DNA from 2 places in the Burkholderia crassaminum genome. Region 1 is predicted to be linked to the other one. Evidence: predicted binding sites of a transcription regulator. Region 1 holds the regulator's gene; the other holds the start of a gene.
The links. The regulator LexA, encoded in region 1, represses DNA repair genes until DNA is damaged. The targets are predictions, from matches to a motif close to ACTGTATNNNNATACAGT.
Positions count from the first base shown of each region.

Region 2: imuA (translesion DNA synthesis-associated protein ImuA) is a predicted target of LexA. The motif match lies at 12,158-12,175, and genes of this name have one in related genera.

Region 1 is NZ_OZ183799.1:1,781,647-1,797,677, forward strand. Features, by position in the region: gene ACPTTF_RS08235 (MFS transporter) at 1-392, opposite strand, end outside; gene ACPTTF_RS08240 (M20 family metallopeptidase) at 428-1,849, opposite strand; gene ACPTTF_RS08245 (LysR family transcriptional regulator) at 2,015-2,968, shown strand; gene mnmH (tRNA 2-selenouridine(34) synthase MnmH) at 3,033-4,160, shown strand; gene ACPTTF_RS08255 (permease) at 4,157-5,215, shown strand; gene ACPTTF_RS08260 (hypothetical protein) at 5,317-5,739, shown strand; gene ACPTTF_RS08265 (ABC transporter permease) at 5,777-6,610, opposite strand; gene nodI (nodulation factor ABC transporter ATP-binding protein NodI) at 6,617-7,531, opposite strand; gene ACPTTF_RS08275 (universal stress protein) at 7,869-8,366, shown strand; gene ACPTTF_RS08280 (DUF2939 domain-containing protein) at 8,452-9,162, opposite strand; gene ACPTTF_RS08285 (hypothetical protein) at 9,192-9,527, opposite strand; gene lexA (transcriptional repressor LexA) at 9,554-10,201, opposite strand; gene ACPTTF_RS08295 (sulfate ABC transporter substrate-binding protein) at 10,466-11,503, shown strand; gene cysT (sulfate ABC transporter permease subunit CysT) at 11,626-12,519, shown strand; gene cysW (sulfate ABC transporter permease subunit CysW) at 12,516-13,466, shown strand; gene ACPTTF_RS08310 (sulfate/molybdate ABC transporter ATP-binding protein) at 13,480-14,538, shown strand; gene ACPTTF_RS08315 (CysB family HTH-type transcriptional regulator) at 14,614-15,540, shown strand.
Region 2 is NZ_OZ183799.1:3,303,029-3,319,059, forward strand. Features, by position in the region: gene nagE (N-acetylglucosamine-specific PTS transporter subunit IIBC) at 1-850, opposite strand, end outside; gene ptsP (phosphoenolpyruvate--protein phosphotransferase) at 940-3,522, opposite strand; gene ACPTTF_RS15340 (SIS domain-containing protein) at 3,538-4,554, opposite strand; gene nagA (N-acetylglucosamine-6-phosphate deacetylase) at 4,547-5,650, opposite strand; gene ACPTTF_RS15350 (GntR family transcriptional regulator) at 5,749-6,483, opposite strand; gene ACPTTF_RS15355 (error-prone DNA polymerase) at 6,804-10,007, opposite strand; gene ACPTTF_RS15360 (Y-family DNA polymerase) at 10,014-11,504, opposite strand; gene imuA (translesion DNA synthesis-associated protein ImuA) at 11,437-12,144, opposite strand; gene ACPTTF_RS15370 (ABC transporter ATP-binding protein) at 12,441-13,235, opposite strand; gene ACPTTF_RS15375 (ABC transporter permease) at 13,237-14,133, opposite strand; gene ACPTTF_RS15380 (ABC transporter substrate-binding protein) at 14,273-15,238, opposite strand; gene ACPTTF_RS15385 (VF_A0006 family four-cysteine protein) at 15,572-15,880, shown strand; gene ACPTTF_RS15390 (MetQ/NlpA family ABC transporter substrate-binding protein) at 15,991-16,031, opposite strand, start outside.

The DNA.
Region 1 (16,031 bases):
AGCCGCGACAGCATGATCCCGAGCGGCGCGAGAATGCCGATCGATGCGTAGGTCGGCATCAGCGCGATCAGCAGCGTGCCGGCCATCATCATCGCGATCGACAGCAGCAGCGACGCCTTGCGGCCCGCGCGGTCCGCGTACGCGCCGAGCACGAAGCCGCCGATCGGCCGGATCAGGTAGGACAGCCCGAACGTGCCGAGCGTGAGCATCAGCGACGTCGCTTCGCTCGTCGCGGGGAAGAACAGCTTGGCGATCGTCACCGCGAAGAAGCCGTAGACGATCAGGTCGAACCATTCGAGCGCGTTGCCGATCGACGCCGCGAAGATGAGGCGCCGGATCTTCGCGGCGCTGGGGCGTGCGGCGTCCTGCGAGGTCAGGGTGGTCGTGTTCATCGTATGTGCAGGTCCCGTGAAAGGGGCGAAGCGCGTTACAGGGCGGCGCCGGCCGCGGCGGGTGCCGCGCGGCGAACGGGCGGCGCGTCGTCGCCGAGATCCCAGAAGAGGCCGGCCATCATCTGCAGCCCCTCGCTGACGACGCTCGCGAGCAGGTGCTCGTCGGGCGCGTGCTGCGAGCACGCCGGGTACGAGTGCGGCACCCACAGCGTCGGCAGCCCGAGCGTGTCGGCGAACACCTCGTTCGGCAGCGTGCCGCCGAGATTCGGCAGGATCGCCGGCTTCTTGCCGGTGGTGCGCGCCAGCGACGCGACGGCCCAGCTGACCCACGGATCGTCCGGCGGCACGCGCGTCGCCGGTGCGCCGCGTTCGACGTCGATCTCGATGTCGGCGAAGCCGTGCGCATCGAGGTGCGTGCGCAGATGTGCATGCAGCGCTTCCCAGTCGGTGCCGACGACGAAGCGCAACTGGCAGTGTGCGTACGCGACGGGCGGGATCGCATTGACGGGGTGCTCGGGATTGCCTGCCTTGAACGCGAGGATCTCGAACGTGTTCCAGCCGAACACGCGCTCGGGCGCGGTGAGGCCGGGCTCGCCCCAGTCGGCGTCGAGGGCCGGGTCGCCGGGGCCGCCGCCGACGGACAGATCCGCAAGTGCGTCGCGCACGGCGGCCGGGATCGGCGGCGGGCGCAGCCCTTCGACGCGAATCGCGCCGCGCGCGTCGACGAGGCTCGCGAGCGCATGCGCGAGCACGATCGCCGGGTTGCGCAGCAGCCCGCCCCAGTTGCCGGAGTGATGCGCGCCGTCGCGGGCGCGCAGGCTCAGCTTGAAGTTGACCGAGCCGCGCGAGCCGAGGAATACCGTGGGGCGCGCGGCGGCGATGCGCGGGCCGTCGGACGCGATCAGCACGTCGGCCGCGAGCGCATCGCGTTCCTGGCGGCACAGCGCGTCGAGGCCCGGCGACCCCGTTTCTTCACCCATCTCGATCAGCAGCTTCGCGTTGAAGCCGAGCCGGCCGCCGCGTGCGTCGAGCACGCTTGCCAACGCGGCCAGGTTGATGGTGTGCTGGCCCTTGTTGTCGGCGCTGCCGCGGCCGTACCAGCGGTCGCCGTCGGCGGTCAGCGTCCACGGCGACAGCGGCGCACGCCACTGCGCGTCGTAGCCGCGCACGACGTCGCCGTGGCCGTAGATCAGCACGGTCGGCAGTGCATCGTCTTCATGGCGCGACGCGAGCAGGAACGGTCCGCCGCCGTCGACGGGGTTGTCGGCGATCCGCGACGTGAAGCCGAGGCGGGCAGCCTCGGGTGCGATCTCGTCGATCAGGTACGCGCGCAGCGCGGCTTCGTTGCCGCTGTCCTGGCTTTCGGTGCGCAGGCCGACGCGGCGGCTCAGGGTCGTGAAGAACGCACCGGATTCGAACTGGTTCAGCGCGTGCTGGATGGCGGCGGTACGGCTCAAGTCGTGTCTCCTCTGACGGGGTCGCTACGCGCGCGGACCGCGCATGCAACGTGAAGTGCGATCGATTCTAGAAAGCCGTTTTTTTTGTCACAATGATCGAATTTCGAACCTTTCTTTGCCGAAAAGGCAAAGCAGCGCGGCCGGCAGCCGGGTGGAGACAGAACGATGGCGGCATTCCTGCATGGCCTGGCGTTGCGGTATTTCGTCGAAGTGGCGCGCACCGGCTCGATCAGCGATGCATCCGCGCGGCTGCACGTGGCCGTATCGGCGATCAGCCGCCAGATCGCGAAACTCGAGAGCGAACTCGGCGCACCGCTGTTCGAGCGCCGGCCGCGCGGGATGGCGCTGTCGGAGGCCGGCGAGCGGCTGCTGGCGTTCGCGCAGCGCAGCCTGCTGGAAGCCGAGCACGTGATGAAGGACATCGGCGGGCTCGACGCGCTGCACGGCAGCCTGTTGAAGATCGCATGCTCGGAAGGGTTCGCGATCGATTTCCTGCCCGGCACGCTCGCGCGCTTCAAGGCGCGCCATCCGGGTGTCGATTTCTCCGTGTGGGTCGTGTCGCCGGCGGAAGCGACGCGGCGCGTGCGTGACGGCGATGTGGACATCGCATTGAGCTTCAGCCTCGCGCCGGAGAAGGGGGTACGCGTCGAGCATACCGAGCGCGCGCCGATCTTCGCGCTGATGCGGCGCGACCATCCGCTCGCGACGCGTGAAGCGGTATCGCTCGCCGATGTCGCGCGTCACCCGCACGTGCTGCCTGAGGCCGGCACGACGGTGCGCCAGTTGATCGACATCGCGTGCGCACTCGACGGGCTGCTGCTCGAGCCCGAACTGACGAGCAACAACACGGCGGCGATGTACGGCTACGCGCGCCGCACGGGCGCGGTGATGTTCACGGGGCTGCTGTCGGTGCGCGACCGCTGCGACGCGGACGGCTTCGTCGTCGTGCCCGTGACGAACCCGCAGCTTCGCGAGCGCAGCATCCAGGTGCAGACGATGGCGGGGCGCGATCTGCCCGCGTCGGTTCGCGCGTTTCGCGACCATCTGATCGACGCGATGCAGGCCGCATCGCCACCGCCGGCCGCCGCGCGCGGCCCGAGGCGCCGGCCCGTGAGATAATCGCCAATCCGCCTTCCGCGCCCATGCGGCTCATCGAGCCGCATTGCCCCTGTTCGACGCCAAATTGAAGAACCTGATTGTCACCCTCGATCGCGCCGGCGAGTTCGACGAGATCATCGACGTGCGCACGCCGCTCGAGTTCGCCGAGGATCATATTCCCGGCGCGCTGAACGCGCCCGTGCTCAGCAACGAGGAGCGCGTGCTCGTCGGCACGATGTACCGCCAGGTGTCGCCGTACGAGGCGACGCGCGTCGGCGCGGCGATCGTCGCGCGCAACATCGCACGCCATCTCGACACGACGTTTGCCGACCGGCCGCGCAACTGGCGGCCGCTGATCTACTGCTGGCGCGGCGGCAAGCGTTCGGGCTCGATGACGACCTGGTTCAACCTGATCGGCTGGAAGGCGCGCCAACTCGACGGCGGCTACAAGGCGTACCGCCAGTCGGTGTGCGCGACGCTCGACTCGCTGCCGACGCGCTTTCGCTACATCGCGCTCGTCGGCCATACGGGCTGCGGCAAGACGCGCCTGCTGAACGCGCTGCACGACGTGGGCGCGCAGACGCTCGATCTCGAGGCGCTCGCGTGCCATCGCGGCTCGCTGCTCGGCGCGCTGCCGGGCAAGCCGCAGCCGGCGCAGAAGGGGTTCGATTCGGGGCTCGTCGAAAGCCTTGGACGTTTCGACCCCGAATGGCCGGTGTTCGTCGAGTCGGAAAGCCGCAGGATCGGGCTCGTGCAGTTGCCGATCGCGCTGATCGAAGCGTTTCACGCCGGGCCGTGGGTGCATGTCGACGCGGCGCACGACGAGCGGATTGCGTTCCTCCTCGAGGATTACGCGCACCTGTTCGACGAACCGGACGCGTTCAAGGCGCAGCTCCATCGGCTGATCGGCCTGCATAGCCGCGAACAGGTGACGCACTGGAAGGCGCTGATCGATGGCAACGCGCGGGCCGAACTGTTCACCGAGCTGATCGACAAGCATTACGATCCCGCCTACGCACGGACCTACCGCGCGGCGTACAACAAGCCGAACCGGGCGTTGACGTTCACGTTCCGACCCAACGCGGCCGACGTGCGTGAACAGGCGCGCACGCTGCTGGCCGAACTCGCGCAAACCGGGTTGCCCGCATCGGCCGCGCTTGCCGCAGGCGCGACGTCCGCAACCGACAAAAACCAATCGACGACCACACGATGACGACCACACGCTCCCAACCCAGTCCGGCCCTCGGCTGGATGACCTTCCTGCTGATCGCGGTCGCGGGACTGTTCTATGTGAAATGGTTCCCGTACTACAACAAGGCGTTCGTTGCCGCCGAGCACCATTCGATCGGCCAGTCGATCCTGATGGGCACGTCGGCGACCGCCCCCGAGCCGTCGCTGAAGGCCGCGCTCGACTACGCATGGGCGTACGGCAAGGCGATCTGGCAGGCGATGGTGCTCGGCCTGCTGCTCGGTTCGGCCGTGCAGGCGCTGCTGCCCGCGCACTGGGTCGCGCGTGTGCTCGGCCGCACCGGCTTCGGCAGCGTCGCCGCGGGCGGCCTGCTGTCGCTGCCCGGGATGATGTGCACGTGCTGCGCGGCGCCGGTCGTCGCGGGGCTGCGTGCGCGCCATGCATCGCCGGGCGGCGCGGTCGCGTTCTGGCTCGGCAACACGGTGCTGAATCCGGCCGCGCTGGTGTTCATGGGCTTCGTGCTCGGCTGGCACTGGAGTGCGTTGCGCCTCGTGCTCGGCATCGCGATGGTGTTCGGGATCGGCTATCTGCTGAACCGCATTGCGCGACCTGAAGACCGCAGCATCGACGATGCTCAGCTTGCCGCGCTGGCGGCCGAGCAGGCCGCGGCCGGCAATCCGTTCGTCCGCTGGGTGAAGCTGCTCGCGCGCATGGCCGTGCGGCTCGTGCCCGAATACATCGTGCTCGTGCTGCTGCTCGGCGCCGCGCGCGCATGGCTGTTCCCGCATATCGGCCCGGACATCGGCAATCATCTCGGCTGGATCGTCGCCTTCGCGGTCGCGGGCATGCTGTTCGTGATCCCGACGGCCGGCGAGGTGCCGATCATCCAGGCGATGCTGTCGCTCGGCATGGGCGTCGGCCCGGCCGCCGCGCTGCTGATGACGCTGCCGCCGATCAGCGTGCCGTCGCTCGCGATGCTCGCGCGTTCGTTCAAGCCGTACATGCTGGCGATCGTCGCGATCCTCGTGGTCGTGTTCGGGATCGCGAGCGGCCTGCTCGCGATCGCGCTCGGGTTCTGACGCGCGCAAGCGGTGCGCCGGCCGGGCGCAATCGTCATATTCATCCGGCGCCGCCGTTTCACGCGTGCGGCGCCATTTACAAGAAGCAAACAGGAAAACGCATGACCCAACCGAAGATCCATCCTCGACTCGAAAAGGCGCTGACGCGCGGCGATCTCGCGATCCGCCAGGCCAATTCCGCGCGGGCGACTGCCGTGCTGAACGCACTGGGCACGATGATCATCGAGGCCTCCGCGACGATCGGCGTCGAGGCCAGCATCGACATTCCGCAAGGTGAGCGTATTTACGATCCGGTCAACGGCCTGTGGCCGCAGAAGATGCTGGTGTCGTTCGACGGCCCGGTGGACGAAGCCGATGCGGACGAACTGCGCTCGGTCTACCTGGTTGCCGACGATCCGGGCACGCAGTTCCGCGTCGAATGGCATCGCGCGGACGGCAAGCTCGGCCGCCAGGAAGGGGGCCCGCTCGCGACCGTCGCGTTCCTGACCGACGTCGAGATCCCGTGGAGCGACGACGACGAATAAAGTCGTCGCATGAAGCCGGCGCCCGATGCGTCGGCCGTCAGCGCATCATCCGCCGCCGGAACAGCCACGCGGACAGCAGGAATCCGCCGACCGCGTAGCCGGCGAGTACCGCGACATGCAGCGCGACGTCGGTCGCCGGCCGACCGAGCATCGCGGGCCGGATCAACTCGACGGCATTCGCGAGCGGCAGCGCCTGCGCTGCGTACTGCGCGATCGGCGGCAGCTGCGTGGTCGGGAAGAACACGCCCGACAGCAGCAGCATCGGCGTCAGCACGAGCGTCTGATAAAACATGAAGAAATCGTAGGACGGCGCGAGCGCCGTGACGATCATCGCGATGCTCGCAAACGCGAGGCCTGCGAGCGCGATCACGGGCAGCGCCGCGAGCATCGACGGAAACTGCGCATAGCCGAGCGCCCCCGCGACGAGCATGATCGCGGCCCCCGACAGCATCGCCTTGCTGGCTCCCCAGACGATCTCGCCGAGCACGATGTCGCCGAGCGCAAGCGGCGTATGCATGATCGCTTCCCACGTGCGCTGCACGTGCATCCGCGAGAAACCCGAATACATCGACTCGAAGCTCGCGGACATCATCACGCTCGACCCGACCGTGCCGGCCGCGAGGAACGCGATATACGACACGCCGTCGACGTGGCCGAGCATCAGGCCGAGCCCGAACCCCAAGCCGAACAGATAGATCATCGGATCGGCAAGATTGCCGAACAGCGACGCGAGCGCGAGCTTGCGCCAGACGAGATAGTTGCGCCGCCAGACGGCGATCCAGTTGGTCGCGTTCGCGGGCATCGCGATCGCGAAGCGTGACACACGCGGCGGTGCCGACGGTGCGGTGGCGGAATAGTTGCGCACGTCCATGATCGATCAGTCCTGCATTTCGCGGCCCGTGAGCCGCAGGAACACATCTTCCAGATTGGCCGGGCGATGCAGATAGCGCAACCCCGCGCGACCCTTGAGTCGCGCGCTGAGCGGTTCCGGATCGCTCACGTAGCAGAACAGCGTCTCGCCGCTGATCTCGGTGTGTTTTGCGAACGCCGCCAGCTCGTCGCGCAGCGTGGCCGGATCGGGCCCGTAGATCTCGATCACGTCGCAGCCGATCTCCGATTGGATCAGCGCGTGCGGCGCGCCTTCGGCGATCTTGCGGCCTTCCTCGATCACGCACAGGCGGTCGCACAGGCGCTCGGCTTCTTCCATGAAGTGCGTGGTGATCAGGATCGTCTTGCCTCGAGCGAGCAGCGAGCGCAGCCGCTCCCACATGAGGTGACGCGCTTGCGGGTCGAGCCCCGTCGTCGGCTCGTCGAGCACCAGCACATCGGGATCGTTGACGAGCGCACGGGCGAGCGTGAGGCGGCGCTTCATGCCGCCCGACAGCTCGCCGACCTTCGCATCGGCCTTGTTCTCGAGCTTCGCGAATTCGAGCAGCGGCTTCACGAGCGCGCGCGCAGCCTGCGCCGACATGCCGAAATAGCGGCTGAAGACGAGCAGGTTCTCGCGCACGCTGAAGTCGGGGTCGAGATTGTCGAACTGCGGGACGACCCCGACGCGCTGGCGCGCATGTCGCGCACGCGATGGAACCGGTTCGCCGCAGAGCGAAATGGCGCCTGCATCGGGATGTGTGAGGCCGAGCAGCATTTTCAGCGTGGTGGTCTTGCCGGCGCCGTTGGGCCCGAGCAGGCCGTAGCATTCGCCGGCCTGTACGGTGAAGGACAGGCCGTTGACGACGAGCTTGTCGCCAAAGCGCTTTTCGACGTTCCGGAAATCGATCGGTGCAACGGACATGGGCATGTTGTCGTTGTAAGCGGGCGCGGAAGCGTTCCGCTGCCGGATGCGTAGCCGGCTGGCGAACCGATCGGACGATTGCGTGTCACACGGGCATGACCGAAGCGCACGACGCCGGCGCCTGCTGGCCCGCTGGAGTACGAACGGGCCATTCTAGTGCATCGGCTGCGTCTCTTCAGGGCATGCCTGCACGGTGCGATGCATGCGCGCACCGATCGTGCACCGCATCATCGCGCACGCGCCGAGCGGGGCGAATCAGCGTTTTCCATCCCTTGCGTCCTGAATTGCGGCGCACCATGATGAATGCGTAGGCTCGTTGTTGCGATAGGGAGGTTTCATGGCTAGCTACAACAAGATTCTGCTGTGTTACGACGGCACGCTCGAAGGGCGCAAGGCACTGCGCTGCGGCGCCAATCTCGCGATGGACCTGAAGGCCGAGACGCATTTGCTGTCGGTCGTCGACATGCGCTCGAGCATCGCGCAGAGCGCAGGCTTGCTGACCGACGTCGCGTGCGGCCGGTTCGAGGAAACCGCGCGTGAAATCCTGCAGGAAGGGGTGAACTGGCTGCGCGAGCGCGGCGTGCAGGCCGAAGGCCATTTCGCGTTCGGCTATCCGATCGACGAAATCGCGAATCTCGCGATGGAGCTGAAGGTTGACCTCGTTGTCGTCGGCCACCGCTGCCGCAGCGGGCTGTCGAGATGGTGGATGGGCTCGGGCAACACGCAACTGCTCGATCGCGTCAACTGCAGCATCCTGGTGGCGTGTTCGTCGGCACAGGAGCAGAAGGAAGAAATCGCGCGTGAGCGGGAAGCCGCCACGGCGAATGGCAAATGATCGAATGATTCGATGACGGCCTGACCGGCGATCCGCGCCGGTCAGGCGCCGTGCCGCATCAGCGGCGCGGGTACCGCGCGGCCTGCTACGCGTGCAGGTCGATCGCGGACAATTTCCACGAGAACAGCCCGAAGCGGTGGAATATCGCCGCGTAGCGCGTGCCGTCGGCACTGCGCTGGTAGGTCACGACGAATTCATCGATATTCCGGTAGCCCGCGCTGGTTTGCTGCTGATGCGGCGCATGCGTTGCATCGTTCGCACTGGCCGGTGCGGTAGAGGTGGGTGCCGGCGATGACGCAGCCGCCGCGTTGTTGCCCGGAGCGACGGCGCTTGCCGGTGCCGGATTGGCCTGCGGTGCGGCCGGCGTGTCTGCAGGCGCATTGCCTTGCGGCCGATTCGGCCAATCGGGCGGGCGCTCACCCGGATTGCCACGCGGTGGCAACCCGCTCATCAGCGCGGCCACGCCCTCCGGGGTCGCGTACGCATCGACCAGCGGGCCGATCAGGGCAGACCCGATCAGTGCACCAATCACCGCGAACGGATTGTTCTTCTTCACCGCGTCGATCCGGCGCATCAACTCTTCCGTGACCTGCTGCTTCAGGCTGATGCGCAGCGACGGAAAATCGACATATTCACTGATGGCCTGTGCATCGCGCGCATCGATCGCCGATTTCAGGCGGCCGAGCGCGACGTACGGCGACGCGTAGGCATAGCCGATCGCCGCAATGACGGCGACGGCCACCACGACGATCAGCAGGGGCTTGAGCCGCCATATGCGGCCCGAAGATCCTGTCACGTTGCCTCCGGTGCGGGGATGTTCCGCAATCAGAGACCGCCTGGCGTGGCCGATCGTTCCTCTGCGATGCAGCGATCGATCATCCGGCACACGGCATCGATCGTGCCGACCATGATCAGGCGCGAACGGCCGTGATAGACGCGCACCGGCGCACGGCGCGCGGGTTCCGCGTGATTCAGGCCGGCGTTCAGCGATACCCGCGCGAAAGCGGGGAGCGCCGACGGCAGCAGGGACGCCTGCTGTTCGACTGCGACTTCTTCTTGCACAGGCGCCGCCGCGGACAGCGGTGCGCAGGGCGTGCGGCCGCGCAGGTGACGCAGGCGACCGAATTGACGGAAAGGCAGCAGACGGGCAAGGCGTTCCATGATGTTCTCCTCAGCGAGACGGAATGTCAGAGTTCGCCCGAGCGGATCAGCCCGACGGCGATGCCTTCCAGCGCGAATTCCGCGCTGCCGGCCTTGACGAAGATGTTTTCGTAATCCGGGTTCTCCGCGATCAGCTCGAGACCGCCCGGCCGGCGCATCAGGCGCTTGACCGTGACGTCGTCGCCGAGACGCGCGACGATGATCTGGCCGTCCTTCGCTTCCGTGCGCTTCTGCACGGCGAGGAGGTCGCCGTCGAGAATGCCGGCGTCACGCATAGAAAGGCCGCGCACTTTCAGCAGGTAGTCGGGCTTGCTGGAGAACAGCGCGGGATCGCACGCGTAATGCTGCGAGATGTGCTCCTGCGCGAGGATCGGGCTACCGGCTGCCACGCGGCCGACGAGTGGCAGCGACAGCTGCATCAGCCCGGCGTGCGGCAGCGTGAACTGGTGCGGGGAATCTTCAAGGCCGAGCAGGCGGATGCCGCGCGACGCGCCGGCGGCCAACTCGATCACGCCCTTGCGCGCCAGTGCGCGCAGGTGCTCCTCGGCCGCATTCGGCGAGCTGAAGCCCAGTTCGGCCGCGATCTCGGCACGGGTGGGCGGGAATCCGGAGCGCTCGATCGCGCGACGGATCAAGTCGAACACTTGCTGCTGGCGGGCGGTCAGTTTGGTCATGGCTCAACTGTATGGATAGACAGTGAGCTGTATTTTTATACAGTAGTTCGCGAATTTCAAGTGTTACGTGAGGTTCGTCGCGATCACGCCGGTTCCGGCGCGATTTCACGACGTCCGGACGGCGGTTCATCTGCCGCAACCGTCCATCCCGTATGCGTTAGCACTTTTGGGTATTAAAAAATGAGGAACGATTATTTTTAATCATGTAACCCGTTCGTTAGACTGGCCCGACATCGCAATACCGACAACACTGGAGAACCAAGGATGGGCAAGCGCAATACGGGGCTGGTGGGCGGAGTGGGCCGCCTGATCGCAACACTCGCGCTGGGCGCGGCGGCGGCGCTGGGCGTCGCGACGCACGCCCAGGCCGATACGACCTTCCTGAACGTGTCGTACGACCCGACGCGCGAGCTGTATCAGGATTTCAACCAGGCGTTTGGCAAGGAGTGGAAGGCGAAGACGGGCGAGACCGTCAACTTCAAGCAGTCGCACGGCGGGTCGGGCGCGCAGGCGCGCTCGGTGCTCGACGGCCTGCAGGCCGACGTCGTCACGCTGGCGCTGGCGTACGACATCGACGCGCTCGCGAACAAGGGGCTCGTCAACAAGGACTGGCAGAAGCGCCTGCCCGACAACGCGTCGCCGTACACGTCGACGATCGTGTTCCTGGTGCGCAAGGGTAATCCGAAGGGGATCAAGGACTGGGACGACCTGACCAAGCCGGGCATCTCGATCGTCACGCCGAACCCGAAGACGTCCGGCGGCGCGCGCTGGAACTACCTGGCCGCATGGGCGTACGCACAGCACAAGCCGGGCGGCAACGAGCAGACGGCGAAGGACTTCGTCACGAAGCTCTACAAGAACGCCGGCGTGCTCGATTCCGGCGCGCGCGGCGCGACGACGAGCTTCGTGCAGCGCGGGATCGGCGACGTGCTGATCGCATGGGAAAACGAGGCGTTCCTGTCGGTCAAGGAATTCGGCACCGACAAGTTCGAGATTGTCGTGCCGTCGGTGAGCATCCTGGCCGAGCCGCCCGTCGCGGTGGTCGACAAGGTGGTCGACAAGAAGGGCACGCGCAAGCTGGCCGAGGCGTACCTGAACTTCCTGTACAGCCCGCAGGGCCAGGAGATCGCGGCGCGCAACTACTACCGGCCGCGTTCGAAGAACGTGCCGGCGGAACTGACGAAGCAGTTCCCGAAGCTGAAGCTGTACACGGTCGACGATACCTTCGGCGGCTGGACGAATGCGCAGAAGACGCATTTCGCGGACGGCGGCGTGTTCGATTCGATCTACAAGCCGCAGTAACGCCATAACGACAGCGGCGCGCCACGATAGCGCGCCGCACCCTCGACGGGCCGCCGGCGCAATGCATCGCGCCGGCGTTTGCGTCGGACCCATGAGCAGCATCGACCCAGCAAGAGCATCCGATGACGACGTACACCTTTCGCAAGCCGAGCGCGCTGCCCGGTTTCGGCGTGACGCTAGGCATCACGGTGGCCTATTTGAGCCTCGTGGTGCTGATACCGCTCGCTGCCACATTCCTGAAGACCGCGACGCTGTCGTGGGACCAGTTCGTCACCGCCGTCACGTCGCCGCGCGTGCTCGCGTCGTACCGGCTGACGTTCACGTCCGCGCTCGGCGGCGCGCTGATCAACGCCGTGTTCGGCTTCCTCGTCGCGTGGGTGCTCGTGCGCTACACGTTCCCGTTCAAGCGCCTCGTCGATGCGATCGTCGACCTGCCGTTCGCGCTGCCGACCTCGGTCGCCGGCATTTCGCTCGCGGCCGTCTACGCGACCAACGGCTGGGTCGGCCAGTATCTCGCGCCGCTCGGTATCAAGATCGCGTTCACGCCGGCCGGCGTGCTGGTCGCGCTCACCTTCATCGGGCTGCCGTTCGTCGTGCGCACGGTGCAGCCGGTGCTCGAGGATTTCGAGCGCGAGCAGGAAGAGGCCGCCGCATGCCTCGGCGCGTCGCGCTGGCTGACGTTCCGCCGCGTCGTGCTGCCGGCCGTGCTGCCGGCGCTCCTCACCGGTTTCGCGCTCGCGTTCGCGCGCGCGCTCGGCGAATACGGATCGGTGATCTTCATCGCCGGCAACGTGCCGATGAAATCCGAGATCACGTCGCTGCTCATCATCACGAAGCTCGAGCAGTACGACTACGCGGGCGCGACCGCGTTGGCGGTCGTGATGCTCGTCGTGTCGTTCCTGATGCTGCTGCTGATCAACACGCTGCAGTGGTATCTGCAGCGCCGCACGAGCAAGGGCGCGAGCGGTCCCGCGCCCGCTACCGTCATCGCCGTCGCAGCAGGAGGCCAGCAATGAGCCAGGAGGCCACCGTCGTGCTGAAAACCCCGTCTTCGGCCGCGCAGGGGCGCGCCGCGAAGCGGCTCGACCCCGTCAGCGAGTCGCGCGTCGTGCGCTGGCTGCTCACGGGCATCGCGCTGGCGTTCCTTGCGTTCTTCCTCGTCGTGCCGCTTGCCGCGGTGTTCGTCGAGGCGCTGAGAAAAGGCGTCGGCTTCTATCTCGAATCGCTGGCCGATCCCGATGCGTGGTCGGCGATCAAGCTGACGCTGACCGTCGCCGCGATCGCCGTGCCGCTGAACCTCGTGTTCGGCGTGTGCGCATCGTGGGCGATCGCAAAATTCGAATTCCGCGGCAAGGCGCTGCTGACGACGCTGATCGACCTGCCGTTCTCCGTGTCGCCGGTGATCTCGGGCCTCGTATACGTGCTGCTGTTCGGCGCGCAGGGCTGGTTCGGTCCGTGGCTGCAGGATCACGACGTACAGATCATCTTCGCCGTGCCTGGCATCGTGCTCGCGACGATCTTCGTCACGTTCCCGTTCGTCGCGCGCGAGCTGATTCCGCTGATGCAGGCGCAGGGCACCGACGAGGAAGAAGCCGCGCGCGTGCTCGGCGCGTCGGGCTGGCAGATCTTCCGCCGCGTGACGCTGCCGAACGTGAGGTGGGGCCTGCTGTACGGCGTGATCCTGTGCAACGCGCGCGCGATGGGCGAGTTCGGCGCGGTGTCGGTCGTGTCGGGCCACATCCGCGGCGTGACCGACACGATGCCGCTGCACGTCGAGATCCTGTACAACGAATACAACTTCGCGGCGGCCTTCGCCGTGGCGTCGGTACTGGCGCTGCTCGCGCTCGTCACGCTCGCGCTGAAGCTGCTCGCCGAGCGCCATCTCGCCGCCGAGCTGGCCGGCGCGCGCGACACCGTTCCCGCACATGCCGGCCCCGTCGCCGCCGTTTCGTCGAAATCGTAAAGAGGCAACCAGAATGGGTATCACCGTCCGTAACCTTCAGAAGCGCTTCGGCGATTTCACGGCGCTCGACAACGTGTCGCTCGACTTCCCGCCCGGCGAACTGGTCGCGCTGCTCGGGCCGTCCGGCTGCGGCAAGACCACGCTGCTGCGCGTGATCGCGGGCCTCGAGCACGCGGATGCCGGCCAGGTCGTGCTGCAGGGGCTCGACGTCGCGTCGGTCGGCGCGCGCGATCGCCAGGTCGGTTTCGTGTTCCAGCACTACGCACTGTTCCGCCACATGACGGTGTTCGAGAACGTCGCGTTCGGGCTGCGCGTGAAACCGCGCCGCGAGCGGCCGTCGGAAAGCGCGATCCGCGACAAGGTGCACGAGCTGCTGAAGCTCGTGCAGCTCGACTGGCTCGCGCAGCGTTATCCGTCCGAGCTGTCGGGCGGCCAGCGCCAGCGCATCGCGCTCGCCCGCGCGCTCGCGGTCGAGCCGAAGGTGCTGCTGCTCGACGAGCCGTTCGGCGCGCTCGACGCGAAGGTACGAAAGGAGCTGCGCGGCTGGCTGCGTCGCCTGCACGACGACCTGCACATCTCGACGATCTTCGTCACGCACGACCAGGAGGAGGCGCTGGAAGTCGCGGACCGCATCGTCGTGCTGAACCGCGGCCACGTCGAGCAGGTCGGCAGCCCGCAGGACGTCTACGATCATCCGCAAAGCGCGTTCGTCTACGAGTTTCTCGGCGCGGCGAACCGGCTGCCGGGCACAGTGGCCGGGCGCGGCTTCGTCGCCGAGGGCGCGGCAGCGCCGATCGAGGTCGACGCCGATTTCGCGGGCCCCGCGAACGCCTACGTGCGACCGCACGATCTGCAGTTGTGGCCGGCGGGCGAAGGGCACCGCGACGGCATCGCGGTGGACGTGCGCCGCGTGATTCCGCTCGGTGGTTCGGTGCGGGTGGAGCTCGAGGCGCGCGCAGGCGGCGCGCTCGAGGCGGAACTCGATCGCGACGCATGGCGTGCGCTGTCGCTGCAGGTCGGCGATGGTGCGACGGCGGTGCCGCGCGCGGTGCGTGTGTTTCCCGCGCGTTGACGACAGAATGCAGGGCAGGGGGCGGAACGCGCTCCGATCAGACAATCAAACAACGACAGCCTAAGAGGCATACCCATGAATTTTCAGCAATTGCGGTTCGTGCGCGAAGCGGTGCGCCAGAACATGAACCTGACGGAAGTCGCGAACGTGCTGTACACGTCGCAGTCGGGCGTGTCGAAGCAGATCAAGGATCTCGAAGATGAGCTGGGCGTCGACATCTTCATCCGGCGCGGCAAGCGGCTGACGGGGCTCACGGAGCCCGGCAAGGCCGTGCACCAGCTGATCGAGCGGATGCTGCTCGATGCCGAGAACCTGCGCCGCGTCGCGCGCCAGTTCGCCGACCAGGACAGCGGCCACCTCGTCGTCGCGACGACGCACACGCAAGCGCGCTACGCGCTGCCGAAGGTGATCCGTCAGTTCACCGACGTGTTCCCGAAGGTGCATCTCGCGCTGCGCCAGGGCAGCCCGCAGCAGATCGCGCAGATGATCCTGAACGGGGAGGCCGATCTCGGCATCTCGACCGAAGCGCTCGACCGCTATCCGGACATCGTCACGTTCCCGTGCTATTCGTGGCACCACACGGTCGTCGTGCCGAAGGGCCATCCGCTCGTCGGCCGCGAGAACCTGACGCTCGAGGAAATCGCCGAGTACCCGATCATCACGTACGACCAGGACTTCACGGGCCGCTCGCACATCGACCAGGCGTTCACGCAGGCGGGCGCCGTGCCCGATGTCGTGCTGACCGCGATCGACGCGGACGTGATCAAGACCTATGTCGAACTCGGGATGGGGATCGGCGTCGTCGCGGCGATGGCCTACGATCCGCAGCGCGACACGGGGCTCGTCGCGCTCGATACGCAGCACCTGTTCGAGGCGAGCACGACGCGGGTCGGGCTGCGCAAGGGCGCGTTCCTGCGCGCATATGCGTACCGGCTGATCGAGATGTTTGCGCCGCACCTGAACGAAGCGGAAATCGCGGGGATGTTGCGCGAAGCCGTTTGACGACGGCGCGTCGTGCGTCATCCGCGCCATCACTGCGGATGACGCAACGTACCTGCGCGTGTTGTCGTGCATCGGGCAGCGGCAGGCGATCTGCCGCCGCCTTGGTTGTCCGAATCACCGAATCACCGAATCACCGAATCACCGAATCACCGAATCACCGAATCACCGAATCACCGAATCATCGGCCGCAGTCGCGGCTTCCAGTCCGATTCATCACCACATACGGCGCGCGACATGCGCTCGCCGGCCAGCGCGAAATCGAGGCGGCAGGTTCGAGCGCCTCGTATCGGGTTCAGCGATCCGCCGTACCGGACGCCCCGTTTCTCCTCAGATGTGATTCAATGCGCGTGGATGCCGGCTGACGGGTGTCGAGGCGGCTCTTTGGCCGCCATCCTGACCGACAGGCCCGCATCAACGACACCATGCGCAACGCCGGAACGACCTGCGGAGCGCGTTACCCACAGCCCGTTCGCATTCACGAAACCATGCAC
Region 2 (16,031 bases), 1.5 Mb from region 1:
CGATCGGCTCGGTCACGCCGGTCAGGAACGACGTGAGCGCCATCGAGAACAGCAGGCCGCCGACCATCGCGCGGCGCTCCTTCGGCGCCTCATGCAGCATCGCGAGACACGCGGCCGGCAGGCCGAACATCATGATCGGGAAGAAGCCGGCCATGAAGGTGCCCGCGGTCGGGTCGCCTGCGAAGAAGCGGTGCAGGTCGCCGTGCACGATCTCGCCGCCGGCGGGCGGCGTGAAGTTGCCGAACACGAACCACGCGAGCGAGTTGATGATGTGGTGCAGGCCCGTGACGAGCAGCAGGCGGTTCAGGAAGCCGAACACGAACGCGCCGATCGCGCCCGCCGTCGTCAGCCACTGGCCGGCCGCGTCGATCGCATGCTGGACTGGCTGCCATACGTACCCGAACGCGATGCCGAGTATCACGCAGACCAGGCCTGTAATGATCGGCACGAACCGTTTGCCGCCGAAGAACGCGAGGTAGTCCGGCAGCTTGATGTCTTTATAGCGGTTGTACAGCAAGCCCGCGACCACGCCCGCGATGATCCCGGACAGCACGCCCATGTTCAGCTTGGGATCGATGTCCTTCATGATCGCGGTTTCGATCAGGTAACCGATCGCGCCCGCGAGTGCCGCCACGCCGTTATTGTCCTTCGCGAAGCCGACCGCCACTCCGATCGCGAACAGCAGCGGCAGGTTGTCGAAGATCGCGCCGCCGGCGTCGGCGATCATCTTGATGTTGAACACGTCCGGCTGGCCGAGTCGCAGCAGGATGCCGGCGACCGGCAATACCGCGATCGGCAGCATCAGTGCCCGGCCCAGGCCCTGTATTTTCAGAAACGGATTCCCGTTCATTCAGTCCTCCAATCCTTGTCTCGTCGTTAATCGTCGTTGACCTAATTACGCTCTTGTACCGAAACGGGCCACGCGCCCGCCGCCGACGTTCAGTCGAGCGGCCAGACCTCGCGGCTTGCTGCCCTTACCGCCTGTGCCGAATCGAGCGCGAGCAGATCCTGCGCACGCTGACGGCACAACTGGTAATCGAGACGGCGCACACGCGCCTTGATGCCCGGCACCGAAACGGGGTCGACCGACAGTTCGGTCACGCCGAGGCCCACCAGGATCGGCACCGCGAGCGGATCGCCGCCGAGCGCGCCGCACACGCCGACCCACTTGCCGTGCTTCGCGGCGCCGCGCACCGCGATGTCGATCAGGCGCAGCACGGCCGGATGCAGGCCGTCGGATTGCGCGGCCAGATCGGCCTGGCAGCGGTCCATCGCGAGCGTGTACTGCGTCAGGTCGTTGGTGCCGATCGACAGGAAATCCGCGTGCTGCGCGAGCTGGTCGGCCAGCAACGCGGCCGACGGCACCTCGATCATCACGCCGACCTCGATCGGCTCGGTGCGGCCCTGTGCGCGCGCGAATTCTTCGATGCGCTTTTTCAGGCGCACGAGTTCGCCCGCGTCGGTCACCATCGGCAGCAGGATGCGCACCGCGCCGAACGGCTTCACCGCGAGCAGGCCCTGCAATTGATCGTCGAGCAGATCGGGGCGCACCTGCGCGAGACGGATGCCGCGCAGGCCGAGCGCCGGGTTCGGTTCGGGCGGCAGCGTCAGGTAATCGACTTCCTTGTCGGCGCCGACGTCGAGCGTGCGGATGATCGCCGTGCGACCCTGCAGCGCGTCGACGATCGACTGGTAGCTCTGCTGGTGTTCGACGACCGTCGGCGCGACCTGGCGATGGATGAACATCAGCTCGGTACGCAGCAGGCCGACCGCATCGGCGCCGTTGTCGACCGCCGTGTTCGCGTCGTCGAGGGTCGCGATGTTCGCGGCGACCTCGATCGCGCGGCCGTCGACCGTCTCGGCGGCAACGCCTGCCAGTTGCCGGTTCGCCTCGCGCACGCCGTCCAGGCGCTGGCGCTCGTGCCGCGCGCGTTCGACGTCGAGCGCGGTCGGTGCATGTTCGAGCCGGCCCGCGCTCGCATCGACGACGACCTGCGTGCCGTCCGGAATCGCGTACAGCGCATCGCCGACCGCCACCAGCGCCGGAATGCCGAGCTGTCGCGCGATGATCGCCGCGTGCGACGTCGCGCCGCCGCGCGCCATCACGAGCGCGGTCACGCGCTGGCGATCGAGCGACGACAGGTCCGACGGCGTGAATTCCTCGGCCGCGAGTACCGCTTCGTCGGGCAGCGCTCGCGCGGCACCGTTCGTATGACCGAGCGCGCGCAGCACGCGCTTCTCGATGTCACGCAGGTCGGCCGCACGTTCGGCGAGCAGCGCATCGTCGAGCTTCGACAGCGTGTCGATCTGCGTGCGGATCGTCGCGCGCCATGCGAAGCCCGCGCTCTTGCCGAGGCTGATCAGGTCGCGCGCCGCGTCGATCAGCGTCGGGTCTTCCAGCAGCACGCGATGCACCGCGAAGATGCCCGCTTCGCCGACCGCCCCGCGCGCCGATGCGTTGCGCACCGTTTCGTCGAGTTCGGCGTCGACGGCCTTCAGCGCCTGGTCGAGCTGGCGGCTTTCCGCAGCCGGCGTGCCCGAAGCCTGCTCGGGCAGCACGATCTCCGCATCGTCGAGACGTACCAGCGTGCCGACCGCAATGCCGGGCGCCGCGCACACGCCTGCGAGCGTGTTCGGGTCGATTGGCACGCCGGTGTTGCGCGCAATCGTCTGCGGTGCGGGCGACCTCAGCCGCGCCGGCTTTTCCTCGACTTCGCCGTGCGCTTCGCGCAGCAGCTCGTGCTCGACCGCATCGACGGCCTGCTGCGCGTGCGCGCCGCGACCGACCAGTTCGACCGTCGCGCCTTCGCCCGCGCCGAGGCCGAGCAGGCCGACGACGCTCGCGATCGATGCCTTGCGGCCGTCGAACAGCACGTCGACGCTCGCGTCGAACCCGCGCACGGCTTCGCGCGCACGCGCGGCCGGCCGCGCGTGCAGGCCGCCCGGCTGCGCGAGCACGATCTCGCGGCGCACTTCGTTCATTGCCGCCGCGCCGGTTTGTGCCGCCTGCGCAGCCGCTTCGCCCTTGCCGCGCAGCGCGAGCAACGGCGTCTCGCCGGCCGTCGCGAAACCGCTGGCACGATCGACGACTTCGAACGCGTCGGAGTTTGCGATCGCGATCACCGACACGAGCGAATGCGCGCTGCGCGCCACCGCATCCTGGTCGAACTCGATCAACAGCGTGCCCGCCTCGACACGTGCGCCGGCCTCGATGTGTGCGATGAAGCCCTGCCCGTTCAGCTCGACGGTGTCGATGCCGATGTGCAGCAGCACTTCCGCGCCTTGCGGCGTCGTGATCGTCACCGCGTGGCCCGTGCGCGCGAGATGCGACACGACGCCCGCGCACGGCGCGACGAGCTGGCCCGCGAGCGGGTCGATGCCGATGCCGTCGCCGAACATCCCGCCGGAGAACACCGGATCGGGCACGTCGGCCAGCGCGACGATCGGCCCGGTCAAGGGGCTAAGCAGGACGATCTGATCATGGGTGGGGCTCTTCAACTGGGACTCCTCGGCGCGTCTCATCGGCTGTCTCGGCTATCAGTGCGTTTCGGTGACTTTGTTCAGGTGGCGCGGCGTGTCGGGATTGCGGCCGCGCGCGACGGCGAGATCCGCCGCCATCACGTAGAACGAAAGAATGGCGGCGATCGGGTCGAGCGCCGAATGGGCGGACTGCGCGAGCGGCAGCACCGTACCGGTCAGGCCGGGCGTGCCGGCCGGCGCCGCGAGCAGCACGGCGGCACCGCGTGCGCGCATGTCTGCGGCGAGCTGCAGCAGGCCGGCCTGCTCGGGCCCCGGCGGGGCGAACACGAGCAGCGGATAGTCGCGATCGATCAGCTCCATCGGGCCGTGACGGACTTCTGCGCTCGAGAACGCCTCGGCCTGGATGCCGGACGTTTCCTTCAACTTCAGCGCGGCTTCCTGCGCGATCGCGAGGCCCAGGCCGCGGCCGATCACGATCATCCGCTCGACACCCGCCAGCGCGGCAACGGCCTGCGACCAGTCGAGCTGGCCGGCCTGCGCGAGCACGTCGGGCAGGCCGCGCAGCGCGGTCATCAGCGCGGCGTCGCGCTGCCAGTAGGCGACGATCTGCGCGGACAGCGACAGCATCGCGATATAGCTCTTCGTCGCGGCGACCGACAATTCGGGGCCGGCGAGCAGCGGCAACTGGTGCTCGCACGCATCGGCGAGCGGCGACGGCAGCACGTTCACGGCGGCGACGGTGCGCGCGCCGGCTTCGCGCAGCGCGGCCATCGTGTTGACGAGATCGGGGCTCTTGCCCGACTGGGAGAAGGCGATCGCGAGCTGGTCCTGCACCTTCAGCGGCGCCTGCTGCAGCGTGGCGACCGACATCGGCAGCGACGCGACCGGCACGCCGAGGCGGCTCATCGTCAGGCTCGCGAAATAGCTCGCGGCGTGATCCGAGCTGCCGCGCGCGACCGTCAGCGCAACGGCCGGCGGGTGATCGAGCAATTGGCCGGCGAGCGCTTCGACGCGCGCGGTGTCGGCGATCTGCGCGGCGACGACCTGGGCGGACTCGCGCGCTTCCTTAAGCATATTCGACAATCGATTCTCCTTCGACGTAGGTCGCGGTGAGGTTCAGGTCGCGGTCGAACACCGCGAGGTCGGCCCATGCGCCGCGCTCGAGGCGGCCGCGATCGGTGACGCCGAGGTAGTCGGCCGCGTAGCGCGACATCCGGTTCGACACGTCGGCGATCGGCAGGCCGAGCGACACGAGGTTGCGCAGCGCCTGGTCCATGGTCAGCGTGCTGCCGGCGAGCGTGCCGTCGGCCAGCCGCACGCCGCCGAGGCACTTCGTCACGTGCTGGCTGCCGAGCCGGTATTCGCCGTCGGGCATGCCCGTTGCGGACGTGCTGTCGGTCACGACGTACAGGCGCGGGATCGCACGCAGCGCAGCACGAATCGCGCCCGGGTGCACGTGCAGCAGATCGGGAATGATTTCCGCGTATTCGGCATGAGCAAGCGCCGCGCCTACCAGGCCGGGGTTGCGGTGATGCAGCGGCGACATCGCGTTGAACAGGTGCGTGAAGCCGCACGCGCCGTGCTTGAGCGCGGCGACCGCGTCGTCGTAGGTCGCGAGCGAGTGGCCGAGCTGCACGCGTACGCCGCGTGCGGCCATCTCGCCGATGATCTCGATGTGGCCGGCGATTTCCGGCGCGAGCGTGACGACGCGGATCGGCGCGATCGACAGGTACTTCAGCACTTCGTCGAGCACGGCCGATACGGCCGCGTCGGGCTGCGCGCCGAGCTTGCCGGGGTTGATGTACGGGCCTTCGAGATGCACGCCGAGCACGCGCGCGCCGCCCGGCGTGCGGGTGCGTGCGACGCTGCCGAGGTTGCCGACGACTTTCATCAGCTCGTCGCGCGGCGCGGTCATCGTCGTCGCGAGCAGGCTCGTCGTGCCGAATTGCGCGTGCGTGCGGGCGATCGTCTCGATTGCGTCGCCGCCTTCCATCACGTCGGCACCGCCACCGCCATGGACATGCAGGTCGATAAAGCCGGGCAGGATGTAAGGCGCGTCGTTCTTCGCGGGATCGACGGGCTTGCCGTCGAGCGTCGTGATGCGGCCGTTCTCGCTATCGAGCGAACCGTGAATCCAGCCGTCGGGGGTAAGGATGTTTCCAGTCAGCATGACGTTCTCTTGATGATCTGGTGACGCGGGCATCCGCGTCGTGATTTGCAAATTCGTGTCGTTGCTTCGCGCCTGTCGCGCGCGGGCAGTCTCGCGCGTCAGCGTTTCAGTTCGGCGACGAAGTCGTAGTAGTCGTCGCGGCAATACGTTTCGCTCACTTCGATCGCGCGCTGGTCGGCGCCGTAGCCGATCCGTCTGATCACCAGCAGCGCCGAGCCCGGCTGAACCGCCATCCATTTCGCGATCGCGTGCGTCGCGTTCGCCGCGCGAAAGTGCTGCAGCGCGCGCACGACGGTCATGCCGCGCGCCTCGAGGTACTCGTACAGCGACGCACCGAGTGCCTGCGGATCGGGCACCACCGCGGCCGGCAGCGTCGAGTGCTCGACCGCCATCACGATGCCGTCCGCGCGGCGCAGCCGTTCGAGCCGCGCCACCGTCGCGCCGGGTGCGAGGCCGAGATGCGTGATCTCGTCACGGCTCGCGGCGCGCAGCGTGCGCGACAGCCACACCGAATCGGGCACGAAGCCACGCTGCTTCATCTTCGCGGTGAAGCCGACGAGACGCGACAGCGGATCGGCGACGCGCGGCGTGATGAAGCTGCCCGCTCCGCGCGCCCGCTTGATCAGCCCCTGCTCGACCAGCAGCGCGAGTGCGCGACGGGCCGTGATCCGCGACACGCCGACCGACACCGACAGCAGCCGCTCCGACGGCAGCGCCTCGCCGGCCCGCCACGCGCCGGCGTGGATCGCGCTCGCCAGGTTGCGGGCGAGCTGCAGATAGAGCGGCGTGTCGCTGAGGGGATCGGGCGCCAGTTCGGACCAGCCGGTTTCCATGTGCCTCCGGGTGTCGGACGACGATCTCGGACCGTCGAAAGTGAACGCATTATATAACCACCATAATACCAGTCAACGAACTGGTATTAGCGGCGTGGAAATCGCCGAAAGCCTTGCCAGGCAAGCGTTTTAGTAGCAATAAATCCTTTGTTTACAACGTGATGCGGGATAGGGATTTACCCGGATTGGTATGCAAGGGGACAGTTCCGGCGCTGGATTTGCCGGGTTTGGAGGGCTGGAAACGATACCGAAATAGAACCAGTTCAGTTGACTGGTATGCACCGGGTGGCAGCACGCGGGCGGCGTGCCGGCGCCATGCTTCAGTGGAACTCGCGGCTCGACGTGCGCAGGCCGCCGAGCAGCGGCGTCAGGTCCTCGAAATGCTGCACGACGAGGTGCCTCACGTCGCTCGCGACCTGCCACACGCCGGACGCGGCGAGCAGCCGCGAATCGAGGGTTTCGCGGCGCTGCCGCGCGAGCAGCTCGGGCCGGACGATCAGGTTCACGCAGCCCGTTTCGTCCTCGAGCGTCATGAACATCACGCCTTTCGCTGTGCCCGGCATCTGCCGTGCGGTCACTAGCCCGCACGCGCGCGCGAGCCGGCCGTCGGGGCGGTCGTGCAATTCGGCCGCGGACGACAGCCGCCGCGCGCGTAGCTCGGGCCGCAGCAGCGCGACGGGGTGGCGGTTCAGCGTGAGGCCGGTGGTGTGATAGTCGGCGAGGATGTCGTCGGCTTCCGACGGCGCACCGAGCGCAGGCTTCTCTTCCTCGTCGATCGGCGCGGTCGCCAGCAGGTCGCGCTCCGGCGCCGCCGCGACGGCCTGCCACAACGCGTCGCGGCGATGGCCGGCGAGCGTCGCGAGCGCGTTCGCGGCGGCGAGCGCTTCGAGGTCGCGGCGTTCGAGTTGCGCGCGGCGTGCAAGGGTGTCGACGTTGTCGAAGGGGCCGGCTGCGCGTGCGATTTCGATGCGGCGCGCGGCGGCTTCGCCGAGGCCGCGCACGAGCGACAGGCCGAGCCGCACTGCAGGCTGGCCGTGAGGCGGCAGTTGGCCGGGCAGCGCTTCGAGCGACGCTTCCCAGCCGCTTTGCATGACGTCGATCGGCAGCACCTGCACACCGTGGCGCTTCGCGTCCTGCACGAGTTGCGACGGCGGGTAAAAACCCATCGGCTGGCTGTTCAACAATGCCGCGAGGAAGATCGCCGGTTCGTGGCATTTGAGCCAGCTGCTGGCGTAGGCGAGCTTCGCGAAGCTGGCCGCGTGGCTCTCGGGGAAACCGTAATCGCCGAAACCCTTGATCTGCTCGAAAATCTGTTCGGCAAACTCGGGCGGATAGTCGCGCTCGCGCATCCCGTCGACGATCTTGCTGTGATATTGCTCCAGATTGCCCTTGCGCTTCCACGCGGCCATCGCGCGCCGCAACTGGTCGGCCTCACCGGCCGTGAAGCCGGCCGCGATCATCGCGATCTGCATCACCTGTTCCTGGAAGATCGGCACGCCGTACGTCCGTGCGAGCGCAGGCTTCAAGTCCTCCTTTGGATAACTGACCTTTTCGATGCCCTGGCGCCGTTTCAGGTAGGGATGCACTGCCCCGCCCTGGATCGGCCCCGGCCGCACGATCGCAACCTCGATCACCAGATCGTAGTAAGTACGCGGGCGCAGGCGCGGCAGCATCGACATCTGCGCACGCGATTCGATCTGGAACACGCCGACCGTGTCGGCGCGGCAGATCATGTCGTAGGTCGCTTCGTCATCCTGCGGAATGTGCTTCAGCGTGAACGGCTCACCATCCGGCTCCGGCGGCCCGCGCCACGCGGTGCGCATGTCGAATGCGCGATGCAGCGCCGACAGCATGCCGAGCGCGAGCACGTCGACCTTCATCAGCCCGAGTGCTTCGAGATCGTCCTTGTCCCACTGGATCACGCGCCGCCCGTCCATCGCCGCGTTCTCGACCGGCACGAGCCGCGTGAGCTTGCCGCGGCTGATCACGAAGCCGCCGGAGTGCTGCGACAGGTGGCGCGGAAAGTTCAGCAGCCGCGCGGCGAGCCGGGCCCACGCCTGGATGAGCGGCGTCTCGGGATCGAGCCCGGTCGTCGAGAATTGCTGCAGCAGGTCGCGGCTGCCGTCGAACCAGCGGTGCGCTTTCGCGACGCGATCGACCAGCATCGGATCGACGCCGAGCGCCTTGCCGGTCTCGCGCAGCACGCCACGCGGGCGATAGGTCGATACGGCGGCCGCAAGTGCGGCGCGATCATGCCCGTACTTCTTGTAGATATGCTGAATCACTTCTTCCCGGCGCTGATGCTCGAAATCGACGTCGATATCGGGCGGCTCGCCGCGCTCCACGCTGATGAAGCGCTCGAACAGCATCGTGCTCTGCTCGGGATTCACCTCGGTGATGCCGAGGCAGAAGCAGACGACGGAGTTCGCCGCCGAGCCGCGCCCCTGGCACAGGATGTTCTGGCTGCGCGCGTATTTGACGATGTCGTAGACGGTCAGGAAGAACGGTTCGTAGCTCAGTCGTGCAATCAGGTCGAGTTCATAGCGGATCTGCTTCTCGACTTTCTCCGGAATACCCTGCGGATAGCGTTCCGCCGCACCTGCCCGGGTTTCCTGTTCCAGATAGCTCGTCGGTGTGAGCCCCTTCGGCACGATCTCGTCGGGATACTCGTAGCGAAGCGAGCTGAGTTTGAAATCGCACGCATCGAGAATCGCGCACGTCTGCGCGATCTCGTCCGCCGAGTACAACTGCCCGATGCGCTGTCGCAAACGCAGATGCTGTTCCGCATTCGGCGCCAGTGCATAACCGCACTCCGAAACCGGCATCCCGACGCGGATCGCCGTCATCACGTCCTGCAGCTCCTTGCACGAGCGCCGGTGCATCGTCACGTCGCCCAGCGCGACGATGCGCACGCCACGCCGCTCGCCGGCCGCGCGAATCTCCTCGCGCTGCGCGCCATCCAGCGCACGCTGCAACTGCACGAGCCCGAGCCGCGCACGTTCGACGAACGTCGCGCGAAACCACGCGACCTGTGCATCGAGCACGTCCGCGCGCACCGGGTACGCGGGCACGAGAATCGCGAAGCAGTCGGGCATGCCGCGCAGGTGTGCGAACTCCGCAGGCGGCGCCGACAGCATCCGCGACGTCAGCTTGTAGGTGCCCTTTGGCGACGCCATCCGCCGCCATGAAATCAGCTCTGAAAGATTGCCGTACCCCTCGCGATTCTGTGCAAGCAACACGAGCCCGAACGCACCGGGGCCCGGATCGTGGCCGGGCGCGACGTCATCCGGCGTGACTTCGAAGTACGAACCGATGACGAGCGGCAGCCCTTTCGCCTTCGCCGCGACATGCATGCGCGGTGCGCCAGCGAGCGAGCATTCGTCGGTGATCGCAATCCCGCGATAGCCGAGTTCCGCCGCACGCTCGACCAGTTCTTCCGCATGCGACGCACCGTGCAGGAACGAAAAGTTCGAGCGGCAGAACAACTCCGCGTAATCGGGCAGCCAACTGAATTCCGCAATCATGACCGTTCACCCGAACAAGCCGTGCAGGAACCAGTGCGGCTCGGACTCGCTCCCCGCCCGCTCCCTGAACACCCAATAGCACGCACCGGCTTCGTCCTGCGCGACGTGGTAATCACGAGCGGCGAGCCGGCCATCGAACCACCCGGCCTCGATCCGCTCCGCTGACGACATCATCCTCAGCGGCGTATGAAATACCGGCCGGTTCTCGCGCATCAACAACGGCAGCGGCTCGGCGAGCAGCCACGCGGGCCTCGGCGGCACCGCAGGCGGCCCGCCGGCCGGCTTGCCGGCCTGCGCATCGAGCGGCAGCCAGCGGTTCGCGGCCTCGGGCCGGTGATCGGCGACGGGTGCCGCGCGCAGCACGTTCTCCGCGCCGAGCCGCGCGACCAGCAGTTCGAACAGCCGCGCGCGCGTCTCGCGCGTGCCGCCCGGCTCGGGGAAAAGATCGTCAGCCGGCGGCGCGACCGATTCGACGCGCGTGGCCTTCAGACGCACAGCAATCACCGCGGCCGGCAACTCGACGCGCGCGAGCCGCTCGCCGAGCAGCCGCATGAAATGCGCCTCGTCCCGTACGGGTGCGGCGAACGCGAGCTCGAGCGGCGTCGGCGGCACGGCCTGGCGGCCGCGTTCGTGCTCGAGATCGAACGTCATCGCGGCCAGCGACAGTTGCCGTGCGGCCAGCCAGCCGCACAGCTGCACGACGAGCCGCCGCGCGGCGAACAGCACGGCTTCCGCGTATTCGACGCGCTCCGGCAATTCGAGCCGCACGTCGAACACAGGTGGCACCGCCATCCACGCCAGCGGCTCGACCGCATCGCCGTACGCACGATCGAGCGCGGCCAGCAACGCGGGACCGCAGCGGCGCTGCAGCCCCGCGCGCGGCAAGCCGCGCAGATCGGCGAGCGTGCGGCAACCAAGGCCGTCGAACCAGCCCGCATACGGACGCGCATCGGGCAGCAGCACGCACGGCAGCCGGTCGAGCGAACGAACGAGCGACATCTGGCCGGCGATACGGCGCCGGATGTGCGCACGGGCCGACACGCGCGCCAGCAGCCACGCACCGCGCCCGGTCGGCGCGGCGGACAGGCGCGCCGCATAACCGAGCGCCGCGAGCGTCGCACGCACCTGACGGCACAGCGACGGCAACCCGCCGAACAGCCGCAAGCTCGGGCCGACGTCGACGATCAGCGTGGCTTCGTCGTCGAGCGCGACGCACGGCGAGAAGCGCAGCAACGCGAGCGCGACCGCGCGCAGCGCATCGGCTTCGCGCGCGGGATCGCGTTCGACGAGCTGCGTGTGCGGCGCGAGCGTGAGCACGCCGCCGCGCTTCATGCCCGCGCGCACGCCATGCCGGCGCGCGGGCGCATCGGCGATCAGCACGACGCCTTGCTCGAGCACCGCGCAGCCTGCGTCGTCGTCCGCAGCGCCGTCAGACGGCGGCGCGACGCACACGTCGAGCGGCAGGCGCGGCAGATGGATGCCGAGCAAGACGCGCATAGCGGCTCTCCACGATGGGCGACGGCAGGTCGAGCACGAGCGGCTCGCTGCGTGCGGGGCCGCGACGCTTGACGATGTCGAGCGACACGCCGCCCGGCACGGGGTACAGCTCGACACGCAGCACGGCCGGCGACGGTTGCCGCGCGGCCGACAGCGGCCGCAGCATCACGAACAGCGTATCGCCCGTGCGCGCGGCCGCGAGATGCAGGCGCCGCAGCGCATCGGGCCGCGCGTCCTGCCACAGCAGCAGCGCGCCGCAACAGCCGGTCTTGAGCGCCTGCTCGGCGGCCCACAGCGCATCCGTGCGGCTGCCGGCACGCAGCCACAGCAGCGCATCGGCCGGCACGCCGAGACTGGCGAGCGCGGTGGCATGCGGCGACTGCGGCGGCGCGACGAGCGCAAGCGGACGGCGCGCGCTGACGGTGCGTGCAAGCGCGGGCGCGAGCAACCGCATCTCGCCGCAGCCCGGCTGCGCGGCCAGCAGTTCGACGAGCCCGCCGACCGGCCAGCCGCCGCCCGGCAACTCGGCCGACAGCGACGCGAAGCCGGTATCGATCGTGCGCGGGCCGCCGCGCGCGAGCTGGGAACCGCGCCAGAGGGACGGATGAAGGGATTCGGGAGAAATGGAGGATGCGAGCATGACGCCACCCACAACTGTATGGATATACAGTATATGGCAATGCGCTCGCGTCGCACAGCATCGGTGCGAAACCGGTTTTCGTCAGAGGAAAAACGACGGGAAAGCCGACGCGGCAGTCATGTTACGCCGCACCGGAGCGGGCGTGGCCGGATCATGTCGCCCGAACGCGCTCCACCGCCATCCGGGCGGAATCGCCGGTCCGATTTGCCGACCCGATTCGCCTGGCCGACACGCCAACCCGCACGCGAACCGGCACGATGCGGCACCCCGCACCGCACCGGCCCGCCGGCCGCCCGTCAGCCGAGCAGCAATGCGTCGTCGTCGAGTTGCTCGTGACGCACCTTCTCGAACATCTGCAGCAGGTCCGGCACGTCGAGGCCCTTGCGTGCGTCGCCCGACACGTCGAGCACGACCTGCCCCTGGTGCAGCATCACCGTGCGGTCGCCGTAGTCGAGCGCCTGCCGCATGCTGTGCGTGACCATCATCGTCGTCAGCTTGCTCTCGGCGACGATGCGCGCAGTCAGCTCCAGCACGAACGCGGCCGTCTTCGGATCCAGCGCGGCCGTGTGCTCGTCGAGCAGCAGGATCCGCGACGGCCGCAGCGACGCCATCAACAGGCTGACCGCCTGCCGCTGGCCGCCCGACAGCAGCCCGATCCGGTCGGTCAACCGGTTTTCCAGCCCGAGGTTCAGGAGCCGCAGCTTGTCGCGGAACAGTTCGCGCGACGGCCGGTCGAGCGCGGCCTTGAAGCCGCGCCGCGCGCCGCGCGCCATCGCGAGCGCCATGTTCTCCTCGATCGTCAGCGCCTCGCAGGTGCCGGCCATCGGATCCTGGAACACGCGCGCAACGAGATGCGCGCGGTCCCACGCCGCTTTGCGCGTGACGTCCGTGCCGTCGATCGAGATGCGTCCCGCATCGACGGCCTGGTCGCCGCTGATCGCATTGAGGAAGGTCGATTTGCCGGCGCCGTTCGAGCCGATCACCGCGACGAACTGGCCGTCAGGAATCTCGAGCGACAGCCCGCGCAGCGCACGCGTCTCGATCGGCGTGCCGGGATTGAACGTGAGTTTCAGGTCTTGTGCGGACAGCATGTCAGGCCCCTCCGTTCTTGCGCGCGAACAGCTTCTTGCGCGTTGCCGGCAGCACCAGCGCGATCGTGACGAGCGCGGCCGTCACGAGGTTCAGGTCCTGCGCCTTCAGGCCGATGAATTCGCTGTTCAGCGCGAGCGCGATGAAGAAGCGGTAGACGATCGCACCGAGCACGACGGCGAGCGTCGTCAGCACGAGCCGGCGCGCCGGCAACAGCGTCTCGCCAATGATCACGGCAGCCAGCCCGATCACGATCGTGCCGATCCCCATCGAGATGTCCGCGCCGCCCTGCGTCTGCGCGAACAAGGCGCCGGCGAGCGCGACGAGCGCGTTCGACAGCGCCATCCCGGCGAGCGTCGCACGGCCGGTCGCGATGCCTTGAGCGCGCGCCATCCGCGGGTTCGCGCCGGTCGCGCGCATGGCGAGGCCGAGCTGCGACGAGAAGAACCAGTCGAGGCCGAGCTTCGCGACCACGACGACGATCGCGAGCAGCGCCGGGCGCAGCACGTAGTCGGGCATCCAGTCGGGCTGCAGCACGGTGAAGATCGTCGGCTCGGTGATGAGCGGCACGTTCGGCCGGCCCATGATCCGCAGGTTCACCGAATAGAGCGCGATCATCATCAGGATACTGGCGAGCAGGTCCATGATCTTCAGGCGCACGTTGAGCCAGCCGGTGATGAAGCCGGCCGCCGCGCCCGCGACGATCGCGATGCAGGTCGAGCTGAACGGGTCGTAGCCGGCGGAGATCAGCGTCGCGGCGACGGCGCCGCCGAGCGGAAAGCTTCCGTCGACGGTGAGGTCGGGGAAGTTGAGGATGCGAAACGAGATCAGCACCCCGAGGGCGACGAGACTGAAGATCAGGCCGATCTCCAGGGCGCCCAGTAACGAGAACAGAGACATGATGGGGAAATCCTGTTGCTTCCCGGCCGGACGTGTACGGCCGGGCGAAGCGAACGGGCGGCCCCGGGTGGGAGCCGCCCGTCCGGCGGTGTCGTTCAGGCCCGGATCGGGCCCGCAAGCGCGGCGGTCGGGCCGCGGCTTACTTGATGACCGTCTTCGCGTCCTTGAGCAGATCCGGCGCGAGCGTCACACCCTGCTTCGCGGCCGCCCCCGTGTTCGCGAACAACTCGAGGTTGCTGCTCGTTTCCGACGCGATCGCGCCCGGCTTCTCGCCCTTCAGGATGCGCGCGACGACCTTGCCCGTCTGGCGGCCGAGGTCGCCGTAGTTGATGCCGAGCGCCGCGATGCCGCCGCGCTTCACGCTGTCGGTGTCGCCCGCGACGAGCGGGATCTTCGCTTCGTTCGCGACCTTCACGAGCGCTTCGTACGCGGACACGACGTTGTTGTCGGTGTTCGTGTAGATCACGTCGACCTTGCCGATCAGGCTCTTCGCGGCCGGGCCGATGTCGACGGTACGCGGTGCGGCCGCTTCCTTCAGCGTCATGCCCTGCTTCGCGAGGATCTCCTTGAGCTCCTTCACGACGACGACCGAATTTGCCTCGCCCGGGTTGTAGACCATGCCGACCGTCTTCGCATTCGGCACGACGCGCTTGATCAGCGCGACCTGGCGATCGAGCGGCAGCTTGTCGGACACGCCCGTCACGTTGGTGCCCGACGGGCCCCAGCCCTTCACGAGCTGCGCGGCGACCGGATCGGTCACGCCCGAATAGACGACCGGCACGCTCTTCGTCGACGCGACCACCGCCTGCGCGGCCGGCGTCGCGATCGCGACGATCACGTCGGGCTGGTCGCCGACGAACTTGCGCGCGATCTGCGCGGCCGTGCCCGTGTTGCCCTGCGCGCTCTGGTATTCCCACTTGAGCTTGTCGTCGCCGTAACCTTCCGCCTTCAGCTCGGCGCGTACGCCGTCGCGGATCGCATCGAGTGCCGGATGGTCGACGATCGACAGCACCTTGACGGTCTGTGCGTGCGCGGCACCGGCCAGCGCGAGTGCGGCCACGCCGGCCGTGATCGAACGGATCGCGAAAGTCTTGAAACGCTTCATGGGTGTGTCTCCCCCGTATTGTATCGGTTCTGGATGATGGATTCCCGCCGCCGTCAGGCGGGCGCCGCCATGCGTACGACGCGTTGGCGAGCGGCCCGCGCACGCCCCGGGAAGGCGTGCAGCGGCGAACGCACGAGGATACCATTTCCGCAGACCACCGCCTGACTCCACGCTTTCGCATCGCGCCCCGGATCGCAGCGCCCACCGACATGCGCGAGCGAGCGTGAAGCCCGGCCGGCGGCGGTTCCAGCCGGCCCCGGCGCAACGCGTCAGCCGCGCTTGCGGCTTTACGTTATGCTGTCGGCCGACCCAATCCACGCCATCGGAGGCCACATGAAACGGGGGATCCGAGCCATCGCATTCGCGGCTGTCGCGCTGGCGCTGCCGGGAGCGGCGTTCGCACTGACCGACGGCAGCGCGCAATACGACGACTGCATGCTCAATGCGCTGCGCGAGAGCCGCAACGGCGCGGCGGCCCAGTTGATCCAGCGCTCGTGCGACGCGCTGTACCGCAACAACGCGATGCTGCTGCCGCGCGAGCGGCGCTTTCACGAGTGCGTCGTGCAATCGCTGCCGGGCGTGCGCGACAACTATGCGATCCAGCAGATCATGTCGATCTGCTCGCGGCGCGGCGAGATGTGAGCCGGCGCTGAACACGAGACACCCTGCGGCCCTCGACCGGCCGCGCCAATGAAAAAGGGCCTGCGCGATGCAGGCCCTTGTTGTTCAGCGGTACGACCGGTGTGCGGCGTTCAGAACGACGCGACCATCGAGCCCTTGAACTGCTTCTTGA